Regions from separate parts of the Streptomyces asoensis genome, predicted to be linked through region 2. Evidence: predicted binding sites of a transcription regulator. Region 2 holds the regulator's gene; the other holds the start of a gene.
The links. Region 2 encodes HspR, which represses chaperone genes until heat shock. Its sites were predicted from a motif close to TTGAGNNNNNNNNNCTCAA; they were not measured.
Positions count from the first base shown of each region.

Region 1: a site for HspR is predicted at 7,674-7,692, ahead of lon (endopeptidase La). Genes of this name have one in related genera too.

Region 1 covers NZ_CP049838.1:6,684,941-6,700,887, reverse strand. The annotation lists gene G9272_RS30100 (DUF742 domain-containing protein) at 1-35, opposite strand, end outside; gene G9272_RS30095 (roadblock/LC7 domain-containing protein) at 32-535, opposite strand; gene G9272_RS30090 (sensor histidine kinase) at 532-3,381, opposite strand; gene G9272_RS30085 (hypothetical protein) at 3,750-4,541, shown strand; gene G9272_RS30080 (MarR family winged helix-turn-helix transcriptional regulator) at 4,568-5,068, opposite strand; gene lon (endopeptidase La) at 5,237-7,651, opposite strand; gene G9272_RS30070 (GNAT family N-acetyltransferase) at 7,830-8,486, shown strand; gene G9272_RS30065 (DUF5954 family protein) at 8,618-9,637, shown strand; gene G9272_RS30060 (rhomboid-like protein) at 9,677-10,417, opposite strand; gene G9272_RS30055 (spermidine synthase) at 10,646-11,332, shown strand; gene G9272_RS30050 (response regulator transcription factor) at 11,455-12,195, shown strand; gene G9272_RS30045 (HAMP domain-containing sensor histidine kinase) at 12,192-13,295, shown strand; gene G9272_RS30040 (multifunctional oxoglutarate decarboxylase/oxoglutarate dehydrogenase thiamine pyrophosphate-binding subunit/dihydrolipoyllysine-residue succinyltransferase subunit) at 13,598-15,947, shown strand, end outside.
Region 2 covers NZ_CP049838.1:5,344,044-5,359,990, reverse strand. The annotation lists gene G9272_RS23985 (hypothetical protein) at 1-300, opposite strand, end outside; gene G9272_RS23980 (hypothetical protein) at 467-1,039, opposite strand; gene G9272_RS45965 (hypothetical protein) at 1,090-3,918, shown strand; gene G9272_RS23970 (heat shock protein transcriptional repressor HspR) at 4,043-4,495, opposite strand; gene dnaJ (molecular chaperone DnaJ) at 4,501-5,679, opposite strand; gene grpE (nucleotide exchange factor GrpE) at 5,719-6,372, opposite strand; gene dnaK (molecular chaperone DnaK) at 6,369-8,207, opposite strand; gene G9272_RS23950 (MraY family glycosyltransferase) at 8,303-9,571, opposite strand; gene G9272_RS23945 (heterodisulfide reductase-related iron-sulfur binding cluster) at 9,768-12,059, shown strand; gene G9272_RS23940 (Yip1 family protein) at 12,220-13,311, shown strand; gene G9272_RS23935 (hypothetical protein) at 13,497-14,282, shown strand; gene G9272_RS23930 (phosphoribosyltransferase) at 14,365-14,898, opposite strand; gene dcd (dCTP deaminase) at 14,895-15,470, opposite strand.

The sequences.
Region 1 (15,947 bases), 1.3 Mb from region 2:
CGGTCGCCCTGGGGCTGCTTCGGGATGGCGCTCATCGGACGCCCCCCGTCTCCTTGGACTCCAGTGACTGCCGTAGCTCGCTGCGGAGTTCCGGGGTCAGGACGTGTCCGGCGCGGCCCACGAAGAGGGCCATGTGGTACGCCACCACGCTCATGTCGCAGTCGGCGGAGCCGTGCACTCCGAGGAGCGAGCCGTCGCTGATCGACATGACGAAGAGGCTGCCCTCGTCCATGGCGACCATGGTGTGCCTGACCCCGCCGAACGCCATGAGCTTGGCGGCGCCGATGGTGAGGCTGCCGATGCCGGAGACGATGGTGGCGAGGTCGGCGGAGGAGCCGCGTGGACCGGAGGGTTTCGCCTCGCGGGCCTGGCGTGCCTCGAGGTTGCGGCCCGGGTCCGAGGACAGCAGGAGCAGGCCGTCCGAGGAGACGACGGCGACGGACTGGATGCCGGGGACTTCCTCCACGAGGTTGGTCAACAGCCAGTGCAGGTTACGGGCTTCACTGCTCAGTCCGAAGGTACTGGGCGCGGTCAACTGCTTGCCTCCTCGACTGTGCCCCCCGTGTCTTCTTCGGCGTGTGCGTGTGCTTCTTGAGCTGCTTTTCGAGCTGCTTCGGGGGACGGGACCTGGTTCTGGCCCGTCCGTTCGGCGATCTCGGCTTCCACGTCGCGGTAGCCGGCCTCCGCCCCCCGGCGGAAACCGCCCAGACGGCGGCGGAGGGCGTCCGCGTCGACGGAACCGGTCCGCTGGCGCGGGGCTTGGGTGGGTGCGGTGATCTTGGGGGTGCGCTTCGGGAGGCCCTTGTCCGTGACGAGCTCTTCCGGGGCGTCCGGTGTGCGGGTGTGTTCCGCCTCGGCCTCGCCCGCGGCGTGTCCTTCGTCGGGTGCGGGTGGGCCCGGTGGGATGTCCTCGCCGTGGGTGGCCGCCGGGTCGAGGCCGAGGACGGCGGTGCTCTGCTCCCCCGCCTTGTCGGCGTCCCGCGCGTCCTCGCCCTGCGGGCTCGGCAGCAGGAGTTCCATCGTCGTCTCGGCCGGTGTCTCGGCCGGGACCGGCGTCGGGGCCTCGGCCGCGGTGTGCGGCGGGGCCGGCGCCTCGGCCGGAAGGTGGGTCGGAGCCGGCGTGGGCGTCTCGGCCGGGGGCTCCGCCTGTCGTACCGCCCTCTCCGCCAGCGCGACCATCGGGTCCGCGGGCTTCGTACGGCCCGGCAGGACATTGGAGTTGGCTTCCGCGTCCGCGCCCGGCAGCGAGAAGGACTGGGGGGTGGCCGCCGGGTTCGTCATCGGGATCGCGGCGGCCGGGGCCGCGGCGAGCAGCGCGGTCGGCAGGACGACGACCGCCGCCACCCCGCCCTGCTTCTGCTCGCGCAGTCGCACCCGCGCCCCGTGGCGGTGGGCGAGCCGGGCCACCACGTACAGGCCGAGGCCGAGACCCTCCTCGCCCTCCTGGTCGTACGGCGTCCCGGGGTCGAACTCGGCGAGGCGGGCGTTGAGGCGGCTCATCCGGTCCTCGGCCATGCCGATGCCCTCGTCCTGGACGGAGAGCATGACCTCGCCGTTCTCCAGGAGCCAGCCGGAGACCTCGACGGGCAGGTCCGGCGGGGAGAACGAGGTGGCGTTCTCCATGAGTTCGGCGAGCAGGTGGGAGAGGTCGTCCGCGGCGAATCCCGCCACGTGCGCGTGCGGCGGGAGCGCGGAGATGCGTACCCGCTCGTACCGCTCGATCTCGCTGACCGCCGCGCGGACCACGTCCACCAGCGGGATCGGGCCCGCGTGCTGCTGAACGTGTTCCGTGCCGGCCAGGACCAGCAGGTTCTCGCTGTGGCGGCGCATGACCGTGGCGAAGTGGTCGAGCTTGAAGAGCGTGGCCAGCCGGTCGGGGTCCTGCTCGCGCTCCTCCAGACCCTCGATGACGGCCAGTTGGCGTTCGACGAGGCCGAGGGTGCGCAGGGCGAGGTTGACGAAGGTGCCGCCGATGCTGTCCCGCAGGCCGTCCAACTGGGCGGCGGAGTCGGCGAGTTCGGTGCGCAGTTCCTCGCGGGCGTCGGCCATCCGCTGGCGCTGCCCGACGAGGTGCTTGCGATCGGACTCCAGGGTGCCGACGCGCTCGTGGAGAGCCACGGCGTGCTCGTGCAGGGCGTTGACGGAGCGGACGACCTGGGCGAACTCGTCGTTGCGGCCGGTGAACCGGACCGGTTCCTCCGCCGCCGGGTGCTCGGCCTCCGCCAGTCGCGCCGATCCCCGGCGCAGCACGGACAGCGGGCGGGTGAGGCTGCGTGCCATGCCCGTGGCGACGACGACCGTCAGCAGCATCAGGGCCCCGAGGAGGGTGACGCGCAGTTCCAGGTCGGTGACGTCGTCGTCCCGCAACTGGGCGAGGTCCTCGGCGCGGTGGCCGTACAGCGAGGACTCGACCCCGCGCATCAGGTCGACCCGGGCGGAGAGCGCGGCGTCGAGCTTCTTGACGCTGGTGTCGAGTTCGCCGTCGCTCAGCTTCGGCTGGTCGGTGAGTGCGGCGAGATAGGCCTCGGCGGTGTCGACGTCACCGCCGGTGACCGTGGAGTCGTACGAGGCCACCGCCTCCTGCGGCGCGCCCTCCCGGAAGTCCGCGAGGGCCGCGTCGGAGCGCAGCCGGGCCTGCTGCGCGGCGGCGGTGAGCGCGTCGCGCTGCTTGGTGTCGGCGCCCGAGGAGACCTTCTCGGTGACCGACCGGCCGGTGATGGGGTCGTATTCGGTCTGGGTGCTCGTCGGCACGTTCAGCGCCGCGAGCAGCAGTCCGCGGGTCGCGGAGGACTGCTGGACGACGGTGTCGAGCTCGGCGAGGGCGTACGCGCCGGAGCCCGCGCGGGGCGGCATCTCCTCCGCCAGCCGGTCGACGAGCACATGGAGCGCGGCGATGGCCCGGGAGTACGCCTCGTGCGCCTGGAGCGCCGTGCTCTTGCCGGTGAGGGCCGACTGGCGCACGGACGGCACGGAGTCGAGGGCCTCGCGCAGCGCCGCGGAGACGTCCGTCCCGGCGGTCAGCTCGCGCGCCTGCCGGTCCACCCGGGCGCTGCCCTGGGCGGAGGGCGCCTTGGACTTCACCCGGCCGGCCGCCACGTAGGTGGTGACCTCGTCGCGCTCGTCCGCCAGGGACTGGGCGAGGGCGAGGGCGTCCTGGGTCTGTTCGGCCAGGGTGACCAGGTCCTGGGAGTCCTTCAGCTGCCCGGAGGCGGCGAGGATCGAGGGGGCGCCCGCACCGGCGACGGCGGCGGCCACGACGGCCACCGCGACGATCAGCCGGTTGCGTACATGGGTCGGACGGCCCTTGCCGACAGGGGTGCGCTCCGCGCCCCCCTCGGAGGCCGTCTGCCTGCCTGTACGCCGAGGCCGCGTCTTCTGCACCGGTGCTCGCATTCCTGACTCGTGTGCCATGGGCCGGATGTGACGCTCCGTCAACTGACGCGTACGTCCGGTACGGTTTCCGACCCTCCCAGTGCCGGTGGGCAGGGGCCTCGCATCGCTTGCCCCGCCACCCGAAGGAGTGAACATCGGAGGAGAGTTGGCGGGCAAGTTCCTCTGGCGTGCGCAGCGGCCTTGTGCGGCAGGCCGGTTGGACGTGGGCGGCGGGCTTTGACAGTATTCGCCGCCACGCCTTCCCGGAGTGCTTCATTCCCACCCAAACCAGGCGTCTGACCTGCGGAGGTACGTAAGTTCGGGGAGCGATGCCAGCCTTTCGCGAAGGCTGTGAAGGGGTCGTGCAGACTGGCCGAATGCGTACGGAACTTGTGTCGGAGGCCGGCGATCGGGCCCGCCCCAACGAGGACTTCGCGAGTGTCGGACTTCCCGCCTCCGGACAGGGCGGTTCGCTCGTCCTGCTGGACGGGGTGACACCGCCGCCGGGCGGCGCCGGCTGTCTTCATTCGGTCCCCTGGTTCACCGCGCGACTCGGCGGCGCCCTGACCGAACTGACCGTTTCACTCCCGGATGTTCCCCTGGCCGAGGCGCTCGCCCTTGCCATCGCGCGCACCGCCGGGGCCCATGCGGAAACCTGTGACCTTTCTCACCCGCGAACTCCGCAGGCCACCGTGGTCCTCGCGCGTTGGTCGCCGCGATCCGTCGAGTACCTGGTCCTGTGCGACGCGACGCTGCTGCTGGCCGCCCCGGACGGCACGGTCACCCCCGTCCGCGACGACCGGCTGGCCCGGCTGCCGCCCGCCCTGCTGCGGAGCGCCGAGGTCGTCGACGGCACGCTCCGCAACAAGGAGGGCGGGTTCTTCACGGCGGCGGCCGACCCCGCGGTGGCCGCTCGCGCGCTCACCGCGAGCGTGCCGCGCGCGGAGGTCCGCTCGCTGGCCGCGCTGTCGGACGGCGCCACCCGCTGGGCGGAGCTCTTCCGGGAGGGCGACTGGACGGACCTGTTCACCCTCGTCCGCGAGGAGGGTGCGCGGGCGCTGGTGGAGCGCGTCCGGGCGCTGGAGCGGGCGGACGACGACGCCGGCCGGGCGCTGCTGGGCCGGGCGAAGACGCACGACGACGCGACGGTGGTGTGCGTGGAGCTGTGACGGCGTCGTCGTGCGTGCCCCTCGGGTTACTTCTCCATCCCCCGGTTCAGCTGGTGCAGCAGCCGGGCCAGCTCCGCGACCTCCTGGCGGTCCCAGTCGGAGAAGTGGGTGACGTACCGCTCGCGGCGGGCCTCGCGGACCCGGCTCACCCGGGTGCGGCCCTCCTCGGTGAGGTCGACGAGCCAGGCGCGGCCGTCCGCCGGGTCCGGCTCGCGGGCGACCAGGCCGAGTTGCTCCAGGGCGCGCAGCTGGCGGGACATGGTGGCCTTGCCGACGCCGATGTAGCCGGCGAGTTCCGTGGCGCGCTGGCGGCCGCACTCCTCCAGCCGGACGAGGAGCCCGTAGGCGGCGGACTCCAGGTCCGGGTGGACCTCACGGGCCATCTCCCCCTGGTTGGCGCGGGCGCGGCGCAGCAGCACCGTGAGTTCCCGCTCCAGGGACAGGAACTCCCGGTCGCCCTGCTCCACACCGCGCGACGACGTGCCGGACCCGCTGTCGCGTCCGTCGCCGTTTGTGTCCTCGTGCACGTCAGCACCCCTGATCTCGCCGGTCGCCGCCATCGGCGCAGCTCTTAAGTATTTCGCAGGCACGGACCGGCGGCGCTTCCCAGGACCCCGACGCGGGTCCGCGGCGGAACAGGGAAGGCCCGGGCCTCCCTCACGGGACCCGGGCCTTCCCCTTTCCGGTCGCGTCCGTCACGCCGCGACCGGGACCTCCGACGTCGCGCCGTTCGTGGCGGGCGCGAGCGCCAGTTCCAGAACCTGACGGACGTCCGTCACGGCGTGGACCTCGAGCTTGTCCAGCACCTCGGCGGGGACGTCGTCCAGGTCGGCCTCGTTGCGCTTGGGGATGATGACGGTCGTGACGCCCGCCCGGTGCGCGGCCAGCAGCTTCTGCTTCACCCCGCCGATGGGCAGCACGCGACCCGTCAGCGAGACCTCGCCCGTCATGGCGACGTCGGTCCGCACCAACCGCCCGCTCAGCAGCGACGCCAGTGCCGTCGTCATCGTGACGCCCGCGCTCGGGCCGTCCTTCGGCACCGCGCCCGCCGGGAAGTGGATGTGCGCGCCCCGGTCCTTCAGGTCGCCCACCGGCAGCTCCAGTTCGGCACCGTGCGAGCGGAGGAAGCTCAGCGCGATCTGCGCGCTCTCCTTCATCACGTCACCCAGCTGGCCCGTCAGCGTCAGGCCCGCCGCACCCGTCTCCGGGTCTGCCAGGGACGCCTCCACGAAGAGCACGTCACCGCCCGCTCCCGTCACCGCCAGACCGGTGGCGACACCGGGGACGGCGGTACGGCGCTCAGCCGGGTCCTGCGCCGACTCGGGCACGTGGTGCGGCCGGCCGATCAGGGCGCGCAGATCGGCGTCCGTGATCGTGAACGGCAGCTCCCGTTCGCCCAGTTCGTGCTGGGCGGCGACCTTCCTCAAGAGCCTGGCGATCGACCGCTCCAGCGTGCGGACGCCCGCCTCCCGCGTGTACTCGCCGGCGAGCTTGCGCAGGGCGCTCTCGTCCAGGGTCACCTCGCCCTTGTCGAGGCCGGCCCGCTCCAGCTGGCGCGGGAGCAGGTGGTCACGGGCGATGACGACCTTCTCGTCCTCGGTGTAGCCGTCGAGGCGGACCAGCTCCATACGGTCGAGCAGGGCCTCCGGGATGGCTTCGAGCACGTTGGCGGTGGCGAGGAAGACCACGTCCGACAGGTCGAGCTCGACCTCCAGGTAGTGGTCGCGGAACGTGTGGTTCTGCGCCGGGTCCAGGACCTCCAGCAGGGCGGCTGCCGGGTCGCCCCGGAAGTCGGATCCCACCTTGTCGATCTCGTCGAGGAGCACCACCGGGTTCAGCGACCCGGCCTCCTTGATCGCCCGCACGATCCGGCCGGGCAGCGCGCCGACGTACGTACGCCGGTGACCGCGGATCTCGGCCTCGTCCCGCACACCGCCGAGGGCGACGCGGACGAACTTGCGGCCCATGGCGTGCGCGACGGACTCGCCCAGGGACGTCTTGCCGACGCCGGGCGGGCCGACCAGTGCCAGTACGGCACCGCCGCGCCGGCCCCCGACCACTCCCAGCCCCCTGTCGTTGCGTCGCTTGCGCACCGCCAGGTACTCGGTGATCCGCTCCTTCACGTCCTCCAGGCCCGCGTGCTCGGCGTCCAGGATCGCCTTCGCGCCCTGGATGTCGTACGCGTCCTCGGTCCGCTCGTTCCACGGCAGTTCGAGCACCGTGTCCAGCCACGTCCGGATCCACGATCCCTCGGGCGACTGGTCGCTGGACCGCTCCAGCTTGTCGACCTCCTTGAGGGCGGCCTCGCGGACCTTCTCGGGCAGGTCGGCGGCCTCGACACGGGCGCGGTAGTCGTCGGACTCCTCGCCCTCCTGTTCGCCGTTGAGTTCGCGCAGTTCCTTGCGCACGGCCTCGAGCTGGCGCCGCAGCAGGAACTCGCGCTGCTGCTTGTCGACGCCCTCCTGGACGTCCTTGGCGATGGTCTCGGCCACGTCCTGCTCGGCGAGGTGGTCGCGCAGTTGCTGGGTGGCGAGCTTCAGGCGGACCACCGGGTCGGCGGTCTCCAGGAGCTCCACCTTCTGTTCGGTGGTCAGGAACGGCGAGTAGCCGGAGTTGTCGGCGAGCGCGGAGACGTCGTCGATGGCCTGGACGCGGTCGACGACCTGCCAGGCGCCGCGCTTGCGCAGCCAGGCGGTGGCGAGCGCCTTGTACTCCTTGACGAGTTCGGCGACATGACCGGGCAGCGGCTCGGGGACGGCCTGGTCGACCCTCGTCCCCTCGACCCACAGGGCCGCGCCGGGCCCGGTGGTGCCGGCGCCGATCTTCACGCGGCCGCGGCCGCGGATCAGCGCGCCCGGGTCGCCGTCGGCCAGCCGGCCGACCTGCTCGACGGTGCCGAGCACACCGGTGCTCGCGTAGGTCCCGTCGACGCGCGGGACCAGCAGCACACGGGGCTTTCCGGGCTCCGAGCGGGCGGCGGCCTGAGCGGCCTCCACGGCCGCTCGTACATCGGTGTCGTTGAGGTCCAGTGGAACCACCATGCCGGGGAGCACCACCTCGTCATCGAGAGGCAACACGGGCAGGGTGAGCGGTGTGGACGGCGAAGCCATGATCTCCCCTTCGGCAGTCAAGTTGAGCTATGCCGACTCAATGCACGTGAGTCTGCGAATGTTCCCCACGGGGCGGCCCGTTCGCTGTGGGCGATCACGACTGTCACGACCGGTGACACGGGACCTACAGTCAGAAGTAACAGACAAACCAGCCGTGCAGTCATTACCGGGGGTTGATGTGGATCGTTTCGTCCAGGCATGGGTGGACGGGTGGGTCGTGTCGCGTGGGGCGGCTCCGCCCGTGGCCGAGCCGTGGGGCTGGACCGTCGACGTGGGAACGGGAACCCATCACGTCACCCGGCACGTGTTCGGCGCGACGAACGGCGCGGTGTCGGAGCCGGCCGTCCGGAAGGTGGCGGGTGCGGTGACCGGGGCCGGCGTGTGGCTGAAGGTGTTCGCCGACCCGGCGGTGGTCGGGCCCTGGCTGGGGCCCGACTGGTGGATCGACCCCGAGCCCGGTTTCCTGATGACGGCTCCGCTCCCCGACGTCCCGCCCGGCGCCGCCCCCGACGGCTACCGGACCCGCACCTGGTCGCGCGGCGGCGTGACCCGCACCATGGTCGCCGCCCCGGACGGCTCCCTGGCCGCGCGCGGACAGATCGCCCCGACCGGCGCGACGGCGGTCGTCGACCAGATCGAGACCTCCCCCGGCCACCGCCGCCGCGGACTCGGCGCCCTCGTCATGCGGACCCTGCACCGCGCGGCGGTCGACCAGGGCGCCCGGACCGGCGTTCTGGGGGCGACTCCGGAGGGGCGGGCACTGTACGAGTTCCTGGGCTGGCGCGTCGAGTCAGCGCTGACCAGCGCGAAGTTCACGGGAGACGCGCGGGGGTGACGTCCGGCGGCCGAGAGGGCGCACCCTTCGGCGCCGCACGACGGGGCACGCCCCTCGCGCCCCCTCCCCGTACCCCGCCCACTTCCGGCATTCACCCCGAAGTCGCCCGCCACCACGACCACAATGCGCGTATGACCGATGACTGGAAGCGACGTCTCGACGCCCTCCACGCCGACCTGGTCCGCCGTGACGACCCCGTCGCCTGGGTGACGGAGGCGGACGCCGTCGAGGCCTCGCGCCGCTATCCGCACATCGCGCTGCGCGGACCCGTCTTCGGTGTCGCCGCACGGGACCGGGCGACCGCCGAGCCGGGCTGGCGGCTGCTGAAGCCGGTGGTGGACGGCATGCCCCAGCAGGCCCGGGACGGGCTCAACTCGCACCTGTGGTTCAAGGCGAAGGACGGCACCGACGACCCGGCCGTGCGGCGCGAGCTGCTGGCGGCCGTGGCCGTGCTGGAGCGGGCCCCGGCCGACGAGGTGGAGGCGCAGGGCGTGCGCTACCGGGTGGTGCGCGGCGACGAGTTCGCCCGGACCGGCGACGACGGTCTGGAGCCGCCCCGGCCCACCGACCTCGAGCCCGTGAACCCGTCGTGGGAGGACCCGGGCGCCGTCCCGTCGCCGGACGTGGGGTACGTCCTGGACCCCGACCGGGACGAGGGCCCGATGGCGGGCGCCCTCCGGCTGGGCCTGCGCGACTTCACGTACACGGGCTCCCGCTTCCCCGCCGACGTGCGCGCGGACTCCGAGTGGGCGGCCCGGACGCACCCGGACGTGGTGCGGCTGCCCGTCGGTTTCTCGGTGGCCGAACGCGACGGGACCGGCTGGACCCCGTGCGGGTCCCTGGCGGCGACCCCGCACGAGGCCCGCCGCTCGCTCTACGAGGGGATGGCCCGCGTCTGGGCGATGCTCTACCGCTTCGACGAGCGCAAGAAGGCCCTGTACGCGCGGGCCGCGGAGGCGTTCCGGGCGGCCGGCCGGGCCGACGAGGCGAGCGTGGAGGACCGCCTGTTCCGGATCTGCCGCGTCGAACGGATGGTCCGCCTGGGCCCCGACGGCCCCGAGCCGCCCCGCCCGTCGGACCTCGACGAGTACGGCCCCATGAAGCTCCACCCGACCCTGCACACGGACGGCACGGTCCAGTACGACGACTGACCGGGAAGGACGGGCACCGACCGGCGGACGGGGTGACGTTCAGCAGCCGGGAAGCGGTCGGGTCCGCGGCAGGCGCCGGAGCCACGGCCAGGTGCCGACGCCTATCGCCAGCGCGATCAGGTGCCCCCAGTTCGTCATCGGGTCGGTGAAGGCGATCAGGTCCTGGAGCAGCATCCCGCCGAAGGCGGCGAGCAGCGGCCAGCGCAGCCACGGCCCGAGCAGGCCCGCCAGGGCGCCGACACTCGCGGCGACGCCGAAGCTGATGCCGTAGTCGAGGCGGTGCAGCGAACTGTCGGGCAGTCGGCCCACGAGCACGGCCAGGCCCACCGGCACCTCGGTCGCCAGGGTGGCCAGGACATGCCCGAGCAGGAAGACGACGGCCGTACGGACGCCGCCTATGCGCCGCTCCAGCGTCGTCAGGACGGCCAGGAAGCCGAGCGTGAAGGGGGAGGCGAAGCCGCCCGCCACCCAGAGCGCGCTGGCCACCAGCACCAGCACGGGTGTCCGCACCAGATGCGCGACGTCGGTGCTGGAGCCCTGGTGCAGGGCGTGCACGAGGGTGGGGCCGGCGTGCGCGGTGACAGAGGAGGTGACGGCGAGGACGGCGGCGTACGAGAGGGTGAAAGGGGCGGGGATCCGGTACCGACGGCGGGGGGCGGACTCGGCGGGCGGCTCGGCAGGGGGCTCGGCGCGGGGCGGGGTGCGCTGGCCCGGGATGCCGTCCAGCAGCCCGCGGACGTCGGGCAGAGGCGGGCTCGTGGGTGCGGCCGTGCGTTCCACCGTGAGGCGCTCCTTCCGTTTCACCCCACCTTTCGCGCCGCGCCGGTCCGCTGTCTGTGACCGACGCCACGCCTGGACCGATTCACAGAAAGCTCTGAGACTTCTCCCTGCTGATTCCCACGCGCCCCGAAGTCGCTCCGAACCCGTTCCGAACAGATGTACGTCAACCTCATCCGCCGCCCACGGAAATCCCTCAACAAACCGTCAGGGAAGTGCCAGGATGGGCCGATGCCCATCCCGTACGACATCCCCGACGCGCCCGAAGTGCTGGACCGTCGCGAGGGCCCCTACGGTGAGGTCGTCCTGCGCCGACACGGGGAGTTGCTCCAGATCATCGCCAACGGCTGCTTCCTGATGGACACCTCGGACGGCCGCTCGGAGCGGCTCCTGGTCGACGCCGCACTGGCCACGCTGGACAGCCGTCCCTCGCCCGGCCTGCTGATCGGCGGCCTCGGCGTCGGCTTCTCCCTCGCGCACGCCGCCGCCGATCCCCACTGGGGCGCCGTCACGGTCGTGGAGCGCGAGCACGCCGTCATCGACTGGCATCTCGACGGCCCGCTGGCCGCGCTCTCCGGGGCCGCGCTCGCCGACCCCCGGTCGAAGATCGTCGAAGCGGACCTGCTCGACTACGTCAATGAGACATGCGACACGTTCGACGCGGTATGTCTCGACATCGACAACGGGCCCGACTGGACCGTCACCGAGGGCAACGACAGCCTCTATTCCACGGCCGGACTCGCAAGCTGCGCACGGGTGTTGAGACCCGGTGGGGTACTGGCCGTATGGTCGGCCCAGCCCTCACCGGAATTCGAGGGAACCATGAGGAATGCCGGGTTCCAACAGGTGCGTACCGAAGAGATCCCGGTTGCCCGAGGCGTGCCGGACGTCGTGCACCTCGCCGTCCGACCTGGATAGCAAAGCCGTGGTGACTCCCCGTACGCTGCACCCCTGACGCCGATCATTTACGCGTCAACCGCAGTCATGCGCAGACAAGGGATCACCCCACTGGTTCCGGAAAGCACACTCAGGGGCGGGCGATGGAGCAGACACACACCGCACACAACAGCACGGCGACGGCGACGCCGGGCGCGCAGCGGCGCGTCCTGGTGGTCGAGGACGACCCGACGATCGTCGACGCCATCGCGGCCCGCCTGCGCGCCGAGGGATTCCTCGTGCAAACGGCGGGCGACGGCCCGGCGGCCGTCGACACCGCCGAGGCCTGGCAGCCCGACCTGCTGATCCTCGACATCATGCTGCCCGGCTTCGACGGTCTGGAGGTCTGCCGTCGTGTGCAGGCCTCCCGCCCGGTGCCGGTCATGATGCTCACCGCGCGCGACGACGAGACCGACATGCTGGTCGGGCTCGGCGTGGGCGCCGACGACTACATGACCAAGCCGTTCTCGATGCGGGAGCTGGCGGCACGCGTGCATGTGCTGCTGCGCCGGGTGGAGCGGGCCGCGATCGCGGCGACGACTCCGCGCAGCGGGATCCTGCGGCTCGGCGAGCTGGAGATCGACCACGCGCAGCGCCGGGTGCGGGTGCGCTCGGAGGACGTGCACCTCACGCCCACCGAGTTCGACCTGCTGGTCTGCCTGGCGAACACCCCGCGCGCGGTGCTCTCCCGTGAGCAGCTCCTCGCGGAGGTCTGGGACTGGGCGGACGCCTCCGGCACCCGCACCGTCGACAGCCACATCAAGGCGCTGCGCCGGAAGATCGGCGCCGAGCGGATCCGCACGGTGCACGGCGTGGGCTACGCGCTGGAGACCCCGACGCCATGAGCTCCGGGCCGGACGGGCCGAGAAGCCCCGGGGAACCCTGGGGCCGGGTACGGCCGTTCTCGATCAAGACCAAGCTGGGTGCGCTGGTCGTCGTCTCGGTACTGATCACCACCGGCCTGTCGGTGATCGCGGTGCACACCAAGACGGAGCTGCGCTTCATCACGGTCTTCTCGATGATCGCCACACTGCTGATCACGCAGTTCGTGGCGCATTCGCTCACCGCGCCGCTGGACGAGATGAACACGGTGGCCCGGTCCATCTCGCACGGCGACTACACCCGCCGGGTGAGCGAGAACCGCCGCGACGAGCTGGGCGACCTGGCCCAGACGATCAACGTCATGGCGGACGAGCTGGAGGCGCAGGACCGGCAGCGCAAGGAGCTGGTGGCCAACGTCTCGCACGAGCTGCGCACGCCCATCGCCGGCCTGCGCGCCGTCCTGGAGAACGTCGTCGACGGCATCGCCGAGGCGGACACCGAGACGATGCGCACCGCCCTGAAGCAGACGGAGCGGCTCGGGCGGCTGGTGGAGACGCTGCTGGACCTGTCCCGCCTCGACAACGGCGTCGTCCCGCTGCGCAAGCGGCGCTTCGAGGTGTGGCCGTACCTGTCCGGCGTGCTGAAGGAGGCCAACATGGTCGCCTCGGCGCGCGCCACGATGGGCTCGGGCGGCAACCACACGCGCACCGACGTCCATCTGCACCTCGACGTGTCCCCGCCGGAGCTGACCGCACACGCGGACCCGGAGCGGATCCACCAGGTCGTCGCGAACCTGATCGACAACGCGGTCAAGCACAGCCCCGCGCACGGACGGGTGACGGTGAAGGCGCGGCGCGGGCCGCTGCCGGAGTCGCTGGAGCTCGAGGTCCTGGACGAGGGGCCCGGCATTCCGCGCTCGGAGTGGCGCCGTGTGTTCGAGCGGTTCAACCGGGGAGCCGTCCGCCGGCCGCACGGACCGGGCAGCGACGGCGGTACGGGGCTGGGGCTGGCGATCGCCCGCTGGGCGGTCGATCTTCACGGCGGCCGGATCGGAGTGGCTGAATCCGAGCGGGGCTGCCGGATTCTTGTCACTCTTCCGGGAGAGTCTTCCGTCCCAAGTTGACGTAAAGTTCGAACCGGAGCCACAAGATCCACCGACGTTCGCGCAGCCGGACACGTGTGATCAGGCAGCGGACCGTCCCAGGTCGGCACGGGTCCGCACGCTCAGCGTGCGCGACCTGCATCAACGCACCCCTTTTGACGCGCAACCGCGCTTGTTTCCCGCCATTTACAGCCGCGAAACGCGCTTTCCGATGTGACTTACGCGACGATGCACCGGCCCGGCCTGACCTTCCCCCTCCAGGGGGCGTAGCCTTTATTCCCGCTGTCCATCACCTTGTGAAGCGGAAGAGGGCGGTTGCCGCCGTGTCGCCACAGTCCCCCAGTAACGCATCGAGCATCTCGACCGACGCAGACCAAGCGGGCAAGAATCCCGCTGCCGCGTTCGGGCCGAACGAGTGGCTCGTCGATGAGATCTATCAGCAGTACCTCCAGGACCCGAACTCGGTAGACCGTGCCTGGTGGGACTTCTTCGCCGACTACAAGCCGGGGGCCGCCACTCCCTCGGCTCCGGCGGGTACTGCGGCCGCGGGGGCCGCAGCGACCACCACGCCCCCAGCACCCGCCGCACCGGCCGCACCGGCCCAGGCGGCGCCCGCTGCTCCGGCACCCGCCGCGCCGACTCCCGCGCCGGCCGCCGCCCCGAAGCCAGCGGCCGCCGCACCTGCCGCTGCCGCTGCTCCGGCTCCGGTGAAGGCGGCCCCGGCCGCCAAGCCGGCCGCCGCGCAGCCCGCGCCCGCCGCCGCCTCGGCCGCGCCGGGTCCGGAGTTCGTGACGCTGCGCGGCCCCGCCGCCGCGGTCGCCAAGAACATGAACGCCTCGCTGGAGCTGCCCACGGCCACGTCCGTGCGCGCGGTCCCGGTGAAGCTGCTGTTCGACAACCGCATCGTCATCAACAACCACCTCAAGCGCGCCCGGGGCGGGAAGATCTCCTTCACGCACCTGATCGGCTTCGCGATGGTGCAGGCCATCAAGGCCATGCCGTCGATGAACTGGCACTACGCGGAGAAGGACGGGAAGCCCACCCTCGTCAAGCCGCCGCACGTCAACTTCGGCCTGGCCATCGACCTGGTGAAGCCCAACGGCGACCGCCAGCTCGTCGTCGCCGGCATCAAGAAGGCCGAGACGCTGAACTTCTTCGAGTTCTGGCAGGCCTACGAGGACATCGTCCGCCGCGCCCGCGACGGCAAGCTGACGATGGACGACTTCACCGGCGTGACGGTCTCCCTGACCAACCCCGGCGGCCTCGGCACCGTCCACTCGGTGCCGCGTCTGATGCCCGGCCAGTCGGTCATCATGGGCGTCGGCTCGATGGACTACCCGGCGGAGTTCCAGGGCACCAGCCAGGACACCCTGAACAAGCTCGGCATCTCGAAGGTCATGACGCTCACGTCGACCTACGACCACCGGGTCATCCAGGGCGCCGCCTCCGGCGAGTTCCTCCGCGTCGTCGCCAACTTCCTCCTCGGGGAGAACGGCTTCTACGACGAGATCTTCGAGGCGCTGCGCATCCCCTACGAGCCGGTCCGCTGGCTCAAGGACATCGACGCCAGCCACGACGACGACGTCACCAAGGCCGCCCGGGTCTTCGAGCTGATCCACTCCTACCGGGTCCGCGGCCATGTCATGGCCGACACCGACCCGCTGGAGTACCGCCAGCGCAAGCACCCCGACCTGGACATCACCGAGCACGGCCTCACCCTGTGGGACCTGGAGCGCGAGTTCGCGGTCGGCGGCTTCGCGGGCAAGTCCCTGATGAAGCTGCGCGACATCCTGGGCGTGCTGCGCGACTCGTACTGCCGCACCACCGGCGTCGAGTTCATGCACATCCAGGACCCGAAGCAGCGCCGCTGGATCCAGGACCGCATCGAGCGCGCGCACAGCAAGCCGGAGCGCGAGGAGCAACTGCGCATCCTGCGCCGGCTGAACGCGGCGGAGGCCTTCGAGACCTTCCTCCAGACGAAGTACGTCGGCCAGAAGCGCTTCTCCCTGGAGGGCGGCGAGTCCGTCATCCCGCTGCTCGACGCGGTGCTGGACAGCGCGGCCGAGTCGCGGCTGGACGAGGTCGTCATCGGCATGGCCCACCGCGGCCGCCTGAACGTCCTCGCGAACATCGTCGGCAAGTCGTACGCGCAGATCTTCCGTGAGTTCGAGGGCAACCTCGACCCGAAGTCGATGCACGGCTCCGGCGACGTGAAGTACCACCTGGGCGCCGAGGGGACCTTCACGGGCCTGGACGGCGAGCAGATCAAGGTCTCGCTGGCCGCGAACCCGTCCCACCTGGAGACGGTCGACCCGATCATCGAGGGCATCAGCCGCGCCAAGCAGGACATCATCAACAAGGGCGGCACGGACTTCACCGTCCTGCCGGTCGCCCTGCACGGCGACGCGGCCTTCGCGGGCCAGGGCGTGGTGGCCGAGACCCTGAACATGTCGCAGCTGCGCGGTTACCGCACGGGCGGCACGGTCCACATCGTCATCAACAACCAGGTCGGCTTCACCGCCGCCCCGGAGTCCTCGCGCTCGTCGATGTACGCCACGGACGTGGCGCGCATGATCGAGGCCCCGATCTTCCACGTGAACGGCGACGACCCGGAGGCCGTGGTCCGCGTCGCGCGGCTGGCCTTCGAGTTCCGCCAGGCGTTCAACAAGGACG
Region 2 (15,947 bases):
GGCCTCTTTGGTCACGCGCACCCAGGGCTTCCCCAGGAACTTCCGGGCGACATCGTCGTCCTGCGCCACGCCCAACCGCAGGATGCGGTTCCAGCGATCCCAGCAGATCCGCTGCTCGGGTCCCTGCGGCTCGACCGTGGTCCGGGTCATCTCCGCCAGGTCGACCCACTGTTGCACCACACCCTGGCCGCTGTTGAAGACGCCGTAGCTCGTGAGATCGAAGTGCTGCCTGGCTTCGTCCGCCGTCAACGGATGCCCCTCGCGCTGCCAACGGGTGGCATCACCGAACGTGTACCCCATGCTGTCCCCCGATCCGTCCCTCGCCTGCCGATCATGCCCGAGCCCGTCCGGCGGTCCTCCTGCGCCCACCGGCGGTCGACGGACCCGTCGTGCGGCCTTCGTGATCAACTCTGAGGGTGAGTGAATCCCAGATCGCCGAAGACGAGGCGCACCCCGAGGCCCGCAATCAGGCCTTGGGGGCGGTGTCGCCGGGCGGGCTGCTGTGCCTGTCGATGTTGGCGAGCACAGCCCTCGCGTTCTTGATGTTCATCTCGAGGATGTCCCGGTCGAAATTGCCCGGATCACGTCGATACCCGGCCTTGCCCGCTTCGGATGTGAAAGCGGCGGCAGGTACCGCGTCCTGGCCAGGCGGAATGAACTTCGGGATCTCTTCGAACGCCGCGACCGTATAGGCCACGGCGTCACGCAGCTTTCCATGCTCGGACTTCGGCGTGTTGAGCAGCTTGATTCCCGTCGATTCGGAAATACGGAAGCCGACCTCGGCGAATTCCCACGGATCGATGATCTGCGACGGTTCCCGGCCGCCGAACGCAGGGGGAGGCGGCGGAATCTCCTCGGCCATGCGGAAGACGAATCGGCGTGTCGTACCGCACTGCCGGCAAGGCCCCTCGTACACCGCCACGATGTCATCGCCGTGCTGCTCCAGCCGGTGCTGCCGATCGAAGTCACCGGAGCCGCATTCGCACGGGTGCAGATCCATGTACAGGTGAGCTTCGAAGGCTGATCGCGCTGTCAACATGACATGATCCTAAGGGCCGTTGACGGGGGCGTACATGGAGGTACGGGGGAATGCCGCAACCGGAGTCCGCAGAGTTCACCGACGAGCAGTTGCGCATACAGCAGGCAGCGCTGATCGCAGCGGCAGGGCGCGATCTGGGCGCGGTGTCCGCCGCCGTCCTGGGAGATCGACTCGGCTCGTTCGACAAGCGACAGACGAAGCAGAAGCAGCAGTACTTCCTTCTGAAGGACGCGCAGGGCGCCTCCCTGACGATCTGGCTGGATGCCGTCCCGATGGAGTCGGGTGCCCTCACCAACACCATGACGAACACGACGACGGACCAGTACATCGTCCACGTCTCCGACCGTCTGCCGGTCGAGAACCTGTCCCGCGTCCTGGCCCACGAGGTGGGCGAACTCCTCGCCACGCACGACCGGTCCAGCGAGGGACTGGCACCGGTGCGCGAGCACTTCCTGACACAGGGCGCCGAGATCGGTGATCGGCACGAGCTGTCCAGCCGGGACCACGGAAGCATCGCCGAGCTCAACTGGCTCGCCCACCAGGCCTCTGCGGTGGAAGCCCCGCAGGAAGAACGCGCCGAAGCCCGTACGCAGCTGTCGTCCCTGCTCGACCAGCTCGGCATGCGCCCGACGGCCGCCATGTCCGAGACGGCAGCACACGAGGCCGAATCAGAGGCCGCGGAGACCCGCCGCTACATCGCGCAGCGGGCCCTTTCCTCAGACGCCCGACGTCTGGTCGACGCCCTCGCCCACCCCATAGAGAACCTCTCCCCCGCCGACGCCACCGCGCTCCAGGCATCCCGGGACGCCGCGCTCCGGGCCGAGCGGCAGGTCGAGGCTTTCATCGGGCGGCGTGAAATCACCATGCCCATGCCCGGCTACGACCAGAACGGCCTGCCCCTCCCCCGCGACCAGTTGGAACCCGCCGCCGAGCGGTGGGCGGAGTACCGCGCCCAGGTCAGCGAGCGCACCGTGCAGACGCTGGAGGGACAGCTCGCCGGTGGGCAACTCCCGCTGCGCAAAGTCGTGATCGGCGGTGGCGCGAGTCTCACCGGGCGCGATCCGGAGGCGCTGCTGGTGGACGGGGCGGGCCGTTGGCACCTCGACCCCGGGGACGGCATCGTCCAGTCGGCGGACCAGGACCGGGATCTCGCGCAGTGGATGGGCGTCGACCCGTACTCGGCGGTCGAGGATCCCCGGCACCGCATCTCCATCCACGCCGTCCGGGTCTGGGAGGACCAGCTCGCCACCCAGGGCGACGTGGTGAACGGCCACGCCCGTCTGCGCCTGGGGCGGGACGGCGAACTCCTGGCCGAAGTACGCACGTTGGGCGAAGACGGCAAGGAGAGCGCGACTCCCCTCTGGGTGGCCTGCGACGGCACCCCCAGCATCGCCACCGGCCTCACACCGGAGCTCGTACCGGGAACGCCGCGCGGAGACTTCCCCGTGGAGAGCCGCAGCGAAGCCGTACGGCTGATCAGCGATCGGCTGAGGGAGCTGGAGGGGCAGGGAATCGCCGGTGCGGGCGAGATGCGCGCCTGGCTGACCCAGGCCGAGCGGAGCGGAGCGGACGCCGGTACCGTGCTCGGCGCCCTGAACTCCTCCCCGGCGCTGAAGGACGCGCTCACGGCCGGCCTGGGCACCGCGGACGAGACCCGCATGGGCAACTGCTTCACCGCCCTCGACTCGACGCAGAAGTGGGAGGCGGCGCGTAGAGCCGCGGAGGGGCGGGCGCTGCTGGGCGACGAGGTCGCCGAGAGCCGTTTCGATCCGCACGCCGCCAAGGAGTGGATCGTCGTGGGTTCCGGCGGAACCGCCGTCGCCAACGCGGAGATCATCCTGATCCAGAATCCGGACGCCCACGTCACGATCATCGGCTCGAAGCCGCCGCCTGCCCTGAAGCATCAGGTCCAGTTCCCGGCGATGGAGCAGAGGTACGGCCATGCCGAGGGCGGCGAGAAGCGTCTGACCTTCGTCGAGGCCCGCGTCGGGGCCATCGAGACCTACCAGGACGAGCAGGGCGAGACCCGTTTCCAGGTCCCCTACGTCGAGAAGGGAACCGAGGAGCGGAGAGTGGCCCGCAGCGACGGCTATGTCACCAGCCTCGGCCGCACCAACCCCCTGCCGCCCGCCCTCCAGGTCCTCGCCGACGAGGTACGCGACCGGGGCGGCGAGATCTCCGGGGACCTGCTGTTCGACAAGGACGACCAGTACATCGGCTACGGGCTCACCTTCGCCGTGGACGGCAGGGAGCACCGCGTCGACGTGGACGGCGCGGCCTCCTGGCAGCTGCCGCGCGAGATCTTCGCCCCGGAGACGCGAATCCAGGCCGAGCTGAACGCGATGGGCGTCCGCGGTCTGCCGTCCGAGACCGGCAACGCGGCCCCCGGCTTCTCCCCGATCGCCCGCCAGAGCGCCCTGCGCGCACGCGCCGTCGCGGCGGCAGCGGCGGGCGACCCCGAAGCCGTACGACGGATGTCGACGATCCCGGAACGCTGGCAACGCCCGGACCTGGGCCAGGGGGCAACTCCCCCGACCACCGGCCCCCAGCCCCCCGCCCTCCCCCAGGAAAAGTCCGAGCCCACAACGGAACGGAACCCGAGCCCGGAACGGGACCCGAAGCCCGTCACCACCCCCGGCCCAGCCCCAGCACCGGCCCAGCCCACAACCCAGGCACCGGCACCGGCACCGGCCCAGTCCTCAACCCCGGCTCCGTCCCCGACCCCCTCCCCCGCCCCGGGTGTCTCCGGTTCGCATCTCTGGCAGATGGGTGTGCCCCGGGGTGGTGCCAACCGGCCGCCCGCCCCCGCCCAGCAGCCGCCGCAGCAACAGCCGCCGGGCCTTGAGCGGCCTGAGCCGGGTGTCGGCATGGGCGACTGACTGCCGGACGAGGACAGGACGGGCCGGGCCGGGACAGGCCGGGACGGGACGGCCGTACAACACAGGGAAGGGGCCCGGAAACGAATCTCCGGGCCCCTTCCTTTTCGCTACGTACTGCCAGGCGTCAGTCCGTCGGCTGCTGCCGCTTCGGCCGCCAGACCACCAACGCGCTGGTCTGCTGCACCTCCTGGTACGGCACCAGGTCCCGCCGGTAGGAGGCGTGCACCGCCGCCTCCCGCTGCTGCATCGCCGCGGCCGCGCCGTCCAGCGCGGCCTCCAGCTCCGCGGCCCTGGCCTGGAGCGCGGCCACCTGGTTCTCCAGCTCGATGATCCGCTTGATGCCGGCCAGGTTGATGCCCTCGTCCTGGGACAGGGCCTGCACCGTGCGCAGCAGCTCGATGTCGCGGGCCGAGTAACGGCGCCCCCGGCCGGCGGTGCGGTCGGGGGAGACAAGACCCAGGCGGTCGTACTGGCGAAGCGTCTGCGGATGCAGGCCCGAGAGCTGGGCCGCCACCGAAATGACGTAGACCGGAGTCTCCTGGGTCAGTTCATACGGGTTACGCCGACGGCCGTCCATCACTCTCATGCTCCCTTCGCGGCCTCGAACAGCTCCGCCCGCGGGTCCTCGCCCGCGATCGCCTCGCGATACGCCTCCAGCGCCTCACGAGCCTTCCCCGACAAGTCCTTCGGAACACTCACCTCGACGGTGACCAACAGGTCGCCGCGGGTGCCGTCCTTGCGGACCGCGCCCTTGCCCCGCGCCCGCATGGTGCGGCCGTTGGGCGTGCCGGGCGGAAGCTTCAAGGTCAGGGACGGCCCACCGAGCGTCGGCACCTTGATCTCGCCGCCGAGTGCCGCCTCGGTGAACGTCACCGGCACGGTCACCGTCAGGTTGTCCTCCTTGCGGCCGAACACCGGGTGGGCGCCGACATGGACGACGACGTACAGGTCGCCCGCCGGGCCACCACGCTCACCCGGGGCGCCCTTGCCGCGCAGCCGGATGCGCTGACCGTCCGTCACCCCCGCGGGGATGCGGACCTGCATGGTCCTCGACGACTTCGCGCGGCCGCTGCCCTTGCAGTCCAGGCAGGGATGCTCGGCGATCAGGCCCCGGCCCTTGCAGTCCGGGCAGGGGTCGGTCAGGGAGAAACCGCCTCCCGAACCCCTCGCCACCTGGCCCGTGCCCACACAGGTCGGGCACACGCGCGGGGTGCCGTTCTTGTCGCCCGTCCCCGAACACGCCTTGCAGGGAGCCTGCGAGGACATGCGCAGCGGGACCGTCGCGCCCTCGATCGCCTCCGTGAAGGTCAGGGTGACCTCGGTGTCGATGTCCTGGCCGCGCCGGGGCTGGGTACGGGTCGTGCCGGGGCCGCCACGGTTGAACAGGCCGCCGAACACGTCCCCGATGCCACCGCCGAAGCCGCCCTGGGCACCTCCGCCGCCCTGGGCACCGCCTCCGAAGAGGTCGCCCAGGTCGAAGTTGAAGGAGCCGCCCGCGCCCGGGCCGGGGCGGAAGCCGCCGTTGCCGAAGAGGGCGCGCGCCTCGTCGTACTCCTTGCGCTTCTTGGGGTCACCGAGGATGTCGTTCGCCTCGGAGATCTCCTTGAAGCGCTCCTCCGCCTTGGCGTTGCCCTTGTTGGCGTCCGGGTGGAACTCGCGGGCGAGCTTCCGGTACGCCTTCTTGATCTCGGCCTCGGTGGCGTCCTTGGGGACGCCGAGGACCTTGTAGAAGTCCTTCTCGACGAAGTCCTTGGTGCTCATCCTCGACGTCCCTCCTCCCCATCACTCATCCGATCGAGCTCAGCCCTCGTCCGGGCCACCGCTCTCCTTGTCGTCGGCCGCCTCGGCCTCGTCGCCCTTCGCGGCCGCACCGGGCTGCGGTTCGGCGACGGCCACCCGCGCGGGGCGGATGGTGCGCTCGCCGATCCGATACCCGGGCTGAAGGATCGCCACGCACGTCGTCTCGGTGACGTCGGGCGCGTAGCTGTGCATCAGGGCCTCGTGGATCGTCGGGTCGAAGGGCTCGCCCTCCTTGCCGAACTGCTGGAGGCCCATCTTGGCCGCGACGGTCTCCAGCGATTCGCCCACCGACTTGAAGCCGCCGACGAACTCGCCGTGTTCCCGCGCGCGGCCGATGTCGTCGAGGACGGGCAGGAGCTCGGTCAGGAGGTTCGCGATGGCGATCTCCTTGACCGCGATCCGGTCGCGCTCGACCCGGCGGCGGTAGTTCTGGTACTCGGCCTGGAGGCGCTGGAGGTCCGCGGTGCGCTCGCCGAGGGCGGTGCGCACCTGGTCCAGCTGGGCCACCAGACCGGCTGTCTGGTTCGTGTCCCCGGCCGGGGCCGCCCCCGCCGCCGAGGCGGAGGAGGGAGCGGCCTTCGGCTCGGCGTCTTCAGGGGTGGCGCCGGAGGGGACGTCGGGCTTCTCCTCGAAGCCCGGAGTCTCCTCCGTCACGCGGCACCGTCCTTGCGCTCGTCGTCCACGATCTCGGCGTCCACGACGTCGTCGTCGGCCTTCGGGGCGTCGGCCTTGGGGGCGTCGGCACCCTGACCGGCCTGGGCGTCGGCGTACATGGCCTGGCCGACCTTCTGCGAGACCGCGGCGACCTTCTCGGTGGCCGTGCGGATCTCGGCGGTGTCCTCGCCCTTGAGCGCGGCCTTCAGCTCCTCGACGGCGGCCTCGACCTCGGTCTTGACCTCGCCCGGAACCTTGTCCTCGTTGTCCTTGAGGAACTTCTCCGTCTGGTAGACGAGCTGCTCGCCCTGGTTGCGGGACTCGGCGGCCTCGCGACGGCGGTGGTCCTCGTCCGCGTACTGCTCGGCCTCCTGGCGCATGCGGTCGACCTCGTCCTTCGGCAGCGAGGAGCCGCCGGTGACGGTCATCTTCTGCTCCTTGCCCGTGCCGAGGTCCTTGGCCGTGACGTGCATGATGCCGTTGGCGTCGATGTCGAAGGCGACCTCGATCTGCGGGACGCCACGCGGCGCCGGCGGCAGACCGGTCAGCTCGAACATGCCGAGCTTCTTGTTGTAGGCCGCGATCTCGCGCTCGCCCTGGTAGACCTGGATCTGCACCGACGGCTGGTTGTCCTCGGCCGTCGTGAAGATCTCCGAACGCTTCGTCGGGATCGTCGTGTTGCGCTCGATCAGCTTGGTCATGATGCCGCCCTTGGTCTCGATACCGAGGGACAGCGGGGTCACGTCGAGGAGCAGGACGTCCTTGACCTCACCCTTGAGGACACCGGCCTGGAGCGCGGCGCCGATGGCGACGACCTCGTCCGGGTTCACGCCCTTGTTGGCGTCCTGACCGCCGGTCAGCTCCCTGACGAGCTCGGCGACGGCGGGCATCCGGGTCGAACCACCGACGAGAACGACGTGGTCGATCTCGGAGAGGTTGATGCCGGCGTCCTTGATGACGTTGTGGAACGGCGTCTTGCAGCGCTCCAGCAGGTCGGCCGTCAGCTGCTGGAACTGGGCGCGCGTGAGCTTCTCGTCCAGGTGCAGCGGGCCCTCGGCGGACGCCGTGATGTACGGCAGGTTGATCGAGGTCTCGGTGGACGAGGACAGCTCGATCTTCGCCTTCTCGGCGGCCTCGCGCAGACGCTGGAGCGCCATCTTGTCCTTGGCGAGGTCCACGCCGTGGCCGGCCTTGAACTGCTGCACCAGGTAGTCGACGACACGCTGGTCCCAGTCGTCACCACCGAGGTGGTTGTCGCCGTTGGTGGCCTTCACCTCGACGACGCCGTCACCGATCTCCAGGAGGGACACGTCGAACGTGCCGCCACCGAGGTCGAAGACGAGGATCGTCTGGTCGTCCTTGTCGAGGCCGTACGCGAGCGCGGCCGCGGTGGGCTCGTTGACGATGCGAAGGACGTTGAGACCGGCGATCTCACCGGCTTCCTTCGTCGCCTGACGCTCGGAGTCGTTGAAGTAGGCCGGGACGGTGATGACCGCGTCGGCCACCTTCTCGCCCAGGTAGGCCTCCGCGTCGCGCTTCAGCTTCTGAAGGATGAACGCGCTCATCTGCTGCGGGTTGAAGTTCTTCCCGTCGAGCTCGATCGTCCAGTCCGTGCCCATGTGGCGCTTCACGGAGCGGATGGTCCGGTCCACGTTCGTGACTGCCTGGCGCTTTGCCACCTCGCCGACGAGCACTTCACCGTTCTTGGCGAAGGCGACGACGGACGGCGTGGTCCTGGCACCCTCGGCGTTGGTGATGACGGTGGGCTCGCCGCCCTCCAGAACGCTGACGACGGAGTTGGTTGTGCCCAGGTCGATGCCGACCGCACGTGCCATGGTGATCTTCCTCCAGCTGACTTGAGTGGAACGGACTCAAGTGTGCACGACCCTCCCCTCTGGGTCAACAGACCTGAGTCACACCCACTCAACTCTTATCCGTTCCTTACACGCAAGGACGCGTTGACCTGCGGCGATACGGATCGCCCGGTTCGCCGCGCACCAGGATCCGGGTGGTGCGCAGGGTCCTCGGATTGACGCCGGGGCGCGTAGACCGACGCGGAACCCGACCCGGGACGCGACTCGGGGCGGGGTGCGGAACGGGCCGCGAGCCGCGTCTCCCGAAGAACACCACCGGCGCCATGACCGGCACCGCCGGCACCCCGCGCGGCACTCGCGGCATGGGCACGCCGCGTACCCCGAGCCCGCCGTTCGCGACCGCCACGCGCGCGTGGCGGCCCGTACACCGCGACCCGCAGCATCCCGAGCACTACGACGAGTGCCCCGCCGGCCACCCACCACACCGCCCGCGCGTCGGCCCATCCGGCGTGCACCAGCACCCCGACGAGCACCGCGGCGAAGGCCGCGACACCGAGCAGGACGGTCACTCCCTGCGCGGTGAGCCCCAGCCGCCGCAGCCGGTGGGCGAGATGGTCGGACGCGCCGCGCAACAGCGGCCGTCGGGCCAGTCGCCGCGACAGCACGACCAGGACGACGTCGGCCACGGCGACCGCGGTGAGCGCGAGCAGCACCCCCGCGCCGGCGACCGGATCGTGCCCCGCGCGGGCGATCACGGCGGCCGCGGCGAGGAGGAAGCCCGCGAAGAGCGACCCGCACGCCCCGAGAGCGACACGCGCGGGAGGCCAGTTGTGCATCAGGAACCCGGTCAGCGCGGCGGCGAACACGCTCAGCAGTACCGCCAGCCCGTCCATGACCTCGACGGCGGCACAGGCGGCCACCCCGAAGGCGGTGACGACCCCGACGGTTCCGGCCACTCCGTCGGCGTGGTCGAGCGACCGGAAGGCGAGGGCGACGAAGGTGATCCAGCCGACACCCGCCACTCCGGCCACCACGCCGGTGTCGCCGTACGGCACCACGAAGGCGGCCGCGACCGCCGTACCGACCACCAGGAACCGCGCGTTGAGCCGCCACACGTCCGCGACCAGCCCGAGCGCGGCGACGGCGCCCCCCGTGACGAGCAGCACCTCGATGCCGTCGCCGAGCGGGGCGATGCCCGTCCAGTCCCCGGCGACCGCGACGAGACAGGTGGCGAGCACCACGGCGGCACCCCCGAACAGAGGCACCCGCCGCTGCCGCTGCCGCCGGTCGAGCAACCCCAGGCGCAGGGCGGGCACGCGCAGCAGCGCGGCGAGGACGGCGGCGAGGAACAGGGCGGTGATGGCGGCGACGATCCCGTAGAGCACGGATATAAATTAGTCACATATGTACCAATTTGGTACGAATAACACGGCACGAACTCGACCGGATTCTGAGGCAACCCTCAGCGACTGAGATCACTCCGCATCCCGCTACAGTGCGACGGAGAATACGGGGTAGTCTCAAACGGACTGCATAAGTTACCGCTTAGTAATTTCCCTCGCAGGCCCGAGGAGCCCCCAAATGCAACTCGCCGCGATCATCGTGTCGCTGCTTCTGACCGTGGTCGGCGTCGCCCTGATCGCACGTGCCATCGGCCAGTTCGTCCGGTACTTCAAGCTGGGCCAGCCGCTCCCCGCCGGAACAAGGAAAGACGATCCCTACGCGCGCAGCGTGACGCTGGTACGGGAGTTTCTCGGCCACACGCGGATGAACCGCTGGGGCATCGTGGGCTTCGCCCACTGGTTCGTGGCGATCGGCTTCCTGACGCTGCCGCCGACCCTCGCCCAGGCCTTCGGCCAGCTCTTCGAGGCCGACTGGGTGCTGCCGATCATCGGCGACTTCCTGCCGTTCGAGCTCTACATCGAGTTCATCGGCGTGATGACGATCCTGGGCATCGTCGTCCTCATGGCGATCCGCCTGCTGAACCTGCCCTCCCGCGCGGGCCGCAAGTCCCGCTTCGCCGGCTCCAAGTCCGGTCAGGCCTACTTCGTCGAGTACGTCATCCTCACCATCGGCCTCGCCATCTACGTGCTGCGGGGCCTGGAGGGTGCACTGCACCACGTGGAGCACTACGAGGCCGGCTACTTCGCCTCGTACCCGCTCGTCCTGGCCTTCAAGGGGCTCGGCGTCACCACGCTCCAGAACCTGGTCTACCTCGTCGCGATGATCAAGATCGGGACGTCGTTCATCTGGATGATCGTGGTCTCGCTCAACACGAACATGGGCGTCGCCTGGCACCGGTTCCTGGCGTTCCCGAACATCTGGTTCAAGCGCAACGCGGACGGCGCGACGGCCCTGGGCGGGCTGCTGCCGATGACGTCGGGCGGCAAGCCGATCGACTTCGCCGATCCCGGCGACGACGACACCTTCGGCGTCTCCCAGGTCGAGCAGTTCTCCTGGAAGGGCCTGCTGGACTTCTCCACCTGCACCGAGTGCGGCCGCTGCCAGTCCCAGTGCCCCGCCTGGAACACCGGCAAGCCGCTCTCCCCCAAACTCCTCATCATGTCCCTGCGCGACCACGCGCACGCCAAAGCCCCCTACCTCCTCGCCGGCGGCGGCAAGAGCATGGAGGGCGAGGAGAAGGCGTCGGCCGAGCAGCTCGCGGACGTGCCCGCCGCGGCGCTGGCCGAGGCCGAGCGCCCGCTGATCGGCACCGCCGAGGAGAACGGCGTCATCGACCCGGACGTGCTGTGGTCCTGCACCACCTGCGGCGCCTGCGTCGAGCAGTGCCCCGTCGACATCGAGCACGTCGACCACATCGTCGACATGCGCCGCTACCAGGTCATGATCGAGTCCGCGTTCCCGTCCGAGGCGGGCACGATGCTCAAGAACCTGGAGAAGAAGGGCAACCCCTGGGGGCTGGCGAAGAAGCAGCGCCTGGAGTGGCTCAAGGAGGTCGACTTCGAGATCCCGGTCGTCGGCCGCGACATCGAGGACCTCTCCGAGGTCGAGTACCTGTACTGGGTCGGCTGCGCCGGCGCCCTCGAAGACCGCGCGAAGAAGACCACCAAGGCCTTCGCGGAGCTGCTGCACATCGCGGGCGTCAAGTTCGCGATCATGGGCGGCGACGAGAAGTGCACCGGTGACTCCGCCCGCCGTCTCGGTAACGAGCCCCTGTTCCAGGAGCTCGGCATGGAAAACGTCATGGCGCTGAACACGGCGTTCGGCGAGGAGATGGACGACGACGGCAAGGTGACCGAGGCCTCGCGCAAGCCGAAGTCGGCGAAGAAGATCGTCGCGACCTGCCCGCACTGCCTCAACACCATCGGCAACGAGTACCCGCAGCTCGGCGGCGACTACGAGGTCATCCACCACACGCAGCTGCTCCAGCACCTCATCGACGAGGGCAAGCTGATCCCGGTGACCCCGGTCGAGGGCCTCATCACGTACCACGACCCCTGCTACCTGGGCCGTCACAACAAGATCTACACGCCTCCGCGCGAGATCATCGCCAATGTCCCGGGTCTGCGGAACGAGGAGATGCACCGCCACAAGGAGCGCGGCTTCTGCTGCGGCGCCGGCGGCGCACGCATGTGGATGGAGGAGCGGATCGGCAAGCGCATCAACAACGAGCGCGTCGACGAAGCCCTCTCCCTCAACCCCGACATCGTCTCGACGGCCTGCCCGTTCTGCCTCGTCATGCTGACCGACTCGGTCAACGGCAAGAAGAACGAGGGCAAGGCCAAGGAGTCCATCCAGGTCGTGGACGTCTCCCAGCTGCTGCTGGAGTCGGTCAAGACCCCGGTCGACGACGAGCCCCCGGCGGGCGAGGCGCAGACCGAGAACGAGCCGGAACCGCAGCCGGTGAAGTAGCCCGAACGGCTGTACCACAGCTGTACCGACGCCCCCGTGTCCCACCGTGGACACGGGGGCGTCGCCGTTCACGCCTTCACCCACCCACCACCACCCCTCCGCCCCCTACGACCCTCCCCTGATGAACCACTGATTCGCGCCCCGTTACTCCCCTTAGGGGATGTCACAGCTCAGCAGCAAAGCCGTACTTGGACGGCAGGCCCGGGCACGTCACTCTGCGGGACCAGGTACGTTCGAAGACGTGGCTGGATTCAGGATCGGACGCGGCGGCCGGGACAACCGCGCCCCGCAAGCGCGACCGCAACAACCTCCGTACGGGCAGCAGGCGCCCCAGGGACCGTCGCGGTCCTCGGGACCGTCGGGACCCTCGGGGCCGTCGTACGGCTACCCGTCGGGCCAGCAGCCGTACCCGCAGCAGCGTCCGCCGCACGGCGGCACGGGCGCGGGCGGCGGCCAGTGGCCGCAGGCGAACGGCGGAGGGTACGGCGGCCAGAACGGCGACGAGCCGGAGTACTTCGGCGGCGACGCCCCGTACGGTGCTCCGGGCGGCCCCGGTGGGCCCGGCGGCCCGGGGGGTGCCCCGCACGACCCGTACGCCGCGAACAACCCGGGCCACACCCAGGCCTTCTCGATCGACGACCACAACCAGTACGACCAGTACGACCAGGGTGGTACGTATCACGCCGGCTCGGCCCCGGCGGGCCCGGTCGGTCCGCGTCTGCACTGGAAGGAGCTGCTGAAGGGCATCGTCCTCACCCCCAAGCAGACCTTTCTCCAGATGCGGGACTACACGATGTGGGGCCCCGCCCTCGTCGTCACGTTCCTCTACGGCCTGCTCGCGGTCTTCGGCTTCGACGACACGCGCACGGACGCGATAAACGCGACGCTGTCCAACGCGATCCCGATCGTCCTGACGACGGCCGTCGCGATGGTGCTGAGCTCCTTCATCCTGGGCGTGGTCACCCACACCCTGGCCCGCCAGCTGGGCGGCGACGGCGCCTGGCAGCCCACGGTCGGCCTCTCCATGCTGATCATGTCCCTCACGGACGCCCCGCGTCTGGTCGTCGCGATGTTCTTCGGCGGCGACGCGTCGTTCGTACAGCTGCTGGGCTGGGCGACGTGGGTGGCGGCCGGCGCCCTGCTGACCCTGATGGTCAGCCGCTCCCACGACCTGCCGTGGCCGAAGGCGCTGGGCGCGTCGTCGATCCAGCTGATCGCGCTGCTGTCGATCGTGAAACTGGGCACGTTCTAGTACCTGGCGGACACCTCAAGGGCCCTCGGCGGATCGCCGAGGGCCCTTGGCATGTCGTCACCGAAAGCGAGATCTCACGACCACCGGCTGGAACAAAGCGGCCAAATGACCGCATGTCGCATCATGACAACTACAGAGCGTAATATATTGTGACTGTTCCCTACAACCTCCTACAAGGAGTGCGCGTGAAAGCTCGCTTTGGCGTGAGGCGGGGAACGGCGCTCGTGGCCGCCCTGCTGGTCGCCGTCATCGCCCTGATCCTTCCGGGATCGGCAGCCGCCCGGACGGACGACAACCAGGCCCACTCGGACCACTGGGGCGTGATCGCCCGCAACACGATCGGCTCTCCGGTCGCCGAACTCCGCAACGGGCCCTACGGTCCGTTCGGCGTGACGGGCGCTGCCGCCAGGCCGCCGTACGGGCGAGGCAGCCTCGGCATCGAGGTGGCGGACAGGTCCACCACGCTGACCCCTCCGAGCGAGAAGGTCGACTTCGGCAATGAAGTGGACTTCTTCGGGAAGCAGCTGCTGGGGTTGCGACGAGTCGGTTTCCACGTGTTCCAGACGCGCGAGAACGTCTTCGACTACGGGGGCGGCCCGACGAACATGCCGAACATCAGGTTCGAGATCGACCCGAACGTGACGTCCATGCCTACCGACGACTACTCCACGCTGGTGTGGGTGCCGACCGCGTCCCCGGTCACGAGCGGCTGGAGCCCCTTCCTCGACGCCACGAGGACGGGCTACTGGTACCTCACGGGCGGCGAGACGACCTGCAACCAGGCCGCCCAGTGCACCTTCGCCCAGCTGAAGGCCTCGTTCACCAACGTCAACGCCAGGCCGACCGTCTACACGGTCGCCGTGGGCAAGGGACGCGACTTCATGTGGATCGGCGCGGTCGACGGCCTCCGGCTCAACGACTACGTCTACGACTTCGAGCGGGACGGCGTCAAAGTGCTTCACTCGAAGTAGCGCGGAGTGACACGTAGCCGGATCGGGCCGGCCACCGCGAAACGGCCGGCCCGCCTCGCCGCACGCAACGAACGCCGGGTCGCTAGAGGGCTTCCCTGGAGGGCGTGACGGCCTCCCCGGCCTTACGCACGACCGGCAGAACGCTCCACGGGAAGTTGATCCAGTCGTCGGTCCGCTTCCACACGTACTCGCACTTCACGAGCGACTGCGGCTTCTCGTAGATGACGGCACTGCGCACCTCGGCGACGGCGTCCAGGCAGAAGTCGCGGACGAGCTTGAGCGTCTTGCCCGTGTCGGCGACGTCGTCGGTGATCAGGACCTTCTTGTCCGAGAAGTCGATGACGTTGGGGACGGGCGCGAGCATGACGGGCATCTCGAGCGTGGTCCCCACCCCGGTGTAGAACTCGACGTTCACCAGGTGGATGTTCTTGCAGTCGAGCGCGTAGGCGATCCCGCCGGCGACGAACACTCCGCCGCGGGCGATGCTCAGCACGACGTCGGGTACGTAGCCGTCGTCGGCGATGGTCTGCGCGAGCTCACGGACGGCGGTGCCGAACTGCTCGTAGGTCAGGTTCTCCCGTGCCACGTCCGCGCCGCTCACGTCGTCGCCGCTCACACCTGGGTCCGGTGGAAGTTGAGGAAGGACCGGGAGGCCGTCGGCCCGCGCTGGCCCTGGTACCGGGATCCGTACCGCTCGCTGCCGTACGGCGACTCGGCCGGCGAGCTGAGCCGGAACATGCAGAGCTGGCCGATCTTCATGCCGGGCCAGAGCTTGATCGGCAGGGTGGCGAGGTTGGACAGCTCGAGCGTCACATGTCCGGAGAACCCGGGGTCGATGAACCCGGCGGTGGAGTGGGTGACCAGCCCGAGGCGCCCGAGGGAACTCTTGCCCTCGAGCCGCGAGGCGAGATCGTCGGGAAGCGTGATGACCTCATAGGTACTCGCGAGCACGAACTCCCCCGGGTGGAGGATGAACGGCTCGTCGCCCTCGGGCTCCACGAGCCGGGTCAGGTCGGCCTGCTCGACGGAGGGGTCGATGTGCGGGTACCGGTGGTTCTCGAACACCCGGAACAGCCGGTCCAGCCGTACATCGATGCTCGACGGCTGCACCATATATTCGTCGTAGGGATCGATCCGTACTCGCCCGGCGTCGATCTCGGCCCGGATGTCCTTGTCTGAGAGAAGCACGTCCCGAGGATACGCAAAGCGCGCGGAGCGACCACCATCGGACGTCTCCGCGCGCCAGGCCGGCGGCGCCTCCAGCGCCTCCGGCTCCTGTTGCCGCTACCGCTTCTCGAGCGTCACCGGTACGGCACTCCGCAACCGGGTACACCGAGGACACCGGACGAGTCGCCCGGGACCGAGCCGCTCGGCCTGCTGCATCGGGAACGAAGCGGTGCTGAACACGTGCCCATCGGCACAACGGACGACGGTGCGCTCCATCAAGTCCTAGAGTCCCTTCCCCAAGAGCCCTGTCCGGCTACTACCCACCGGACCACGAAAGCCACATTACGGGACGAACGGGACGACCCTCCAGGCGGCACTCCGACCCCGCCCGACCCCACTTCCACCACCCCACCGTACGCCCCAACTCCGGCCCCTCGCAGCCGGATCCCTCCCCCGAACCGCGCGCGGGCCCCAAGGCTTCATCGCCTGGGGCCCGGC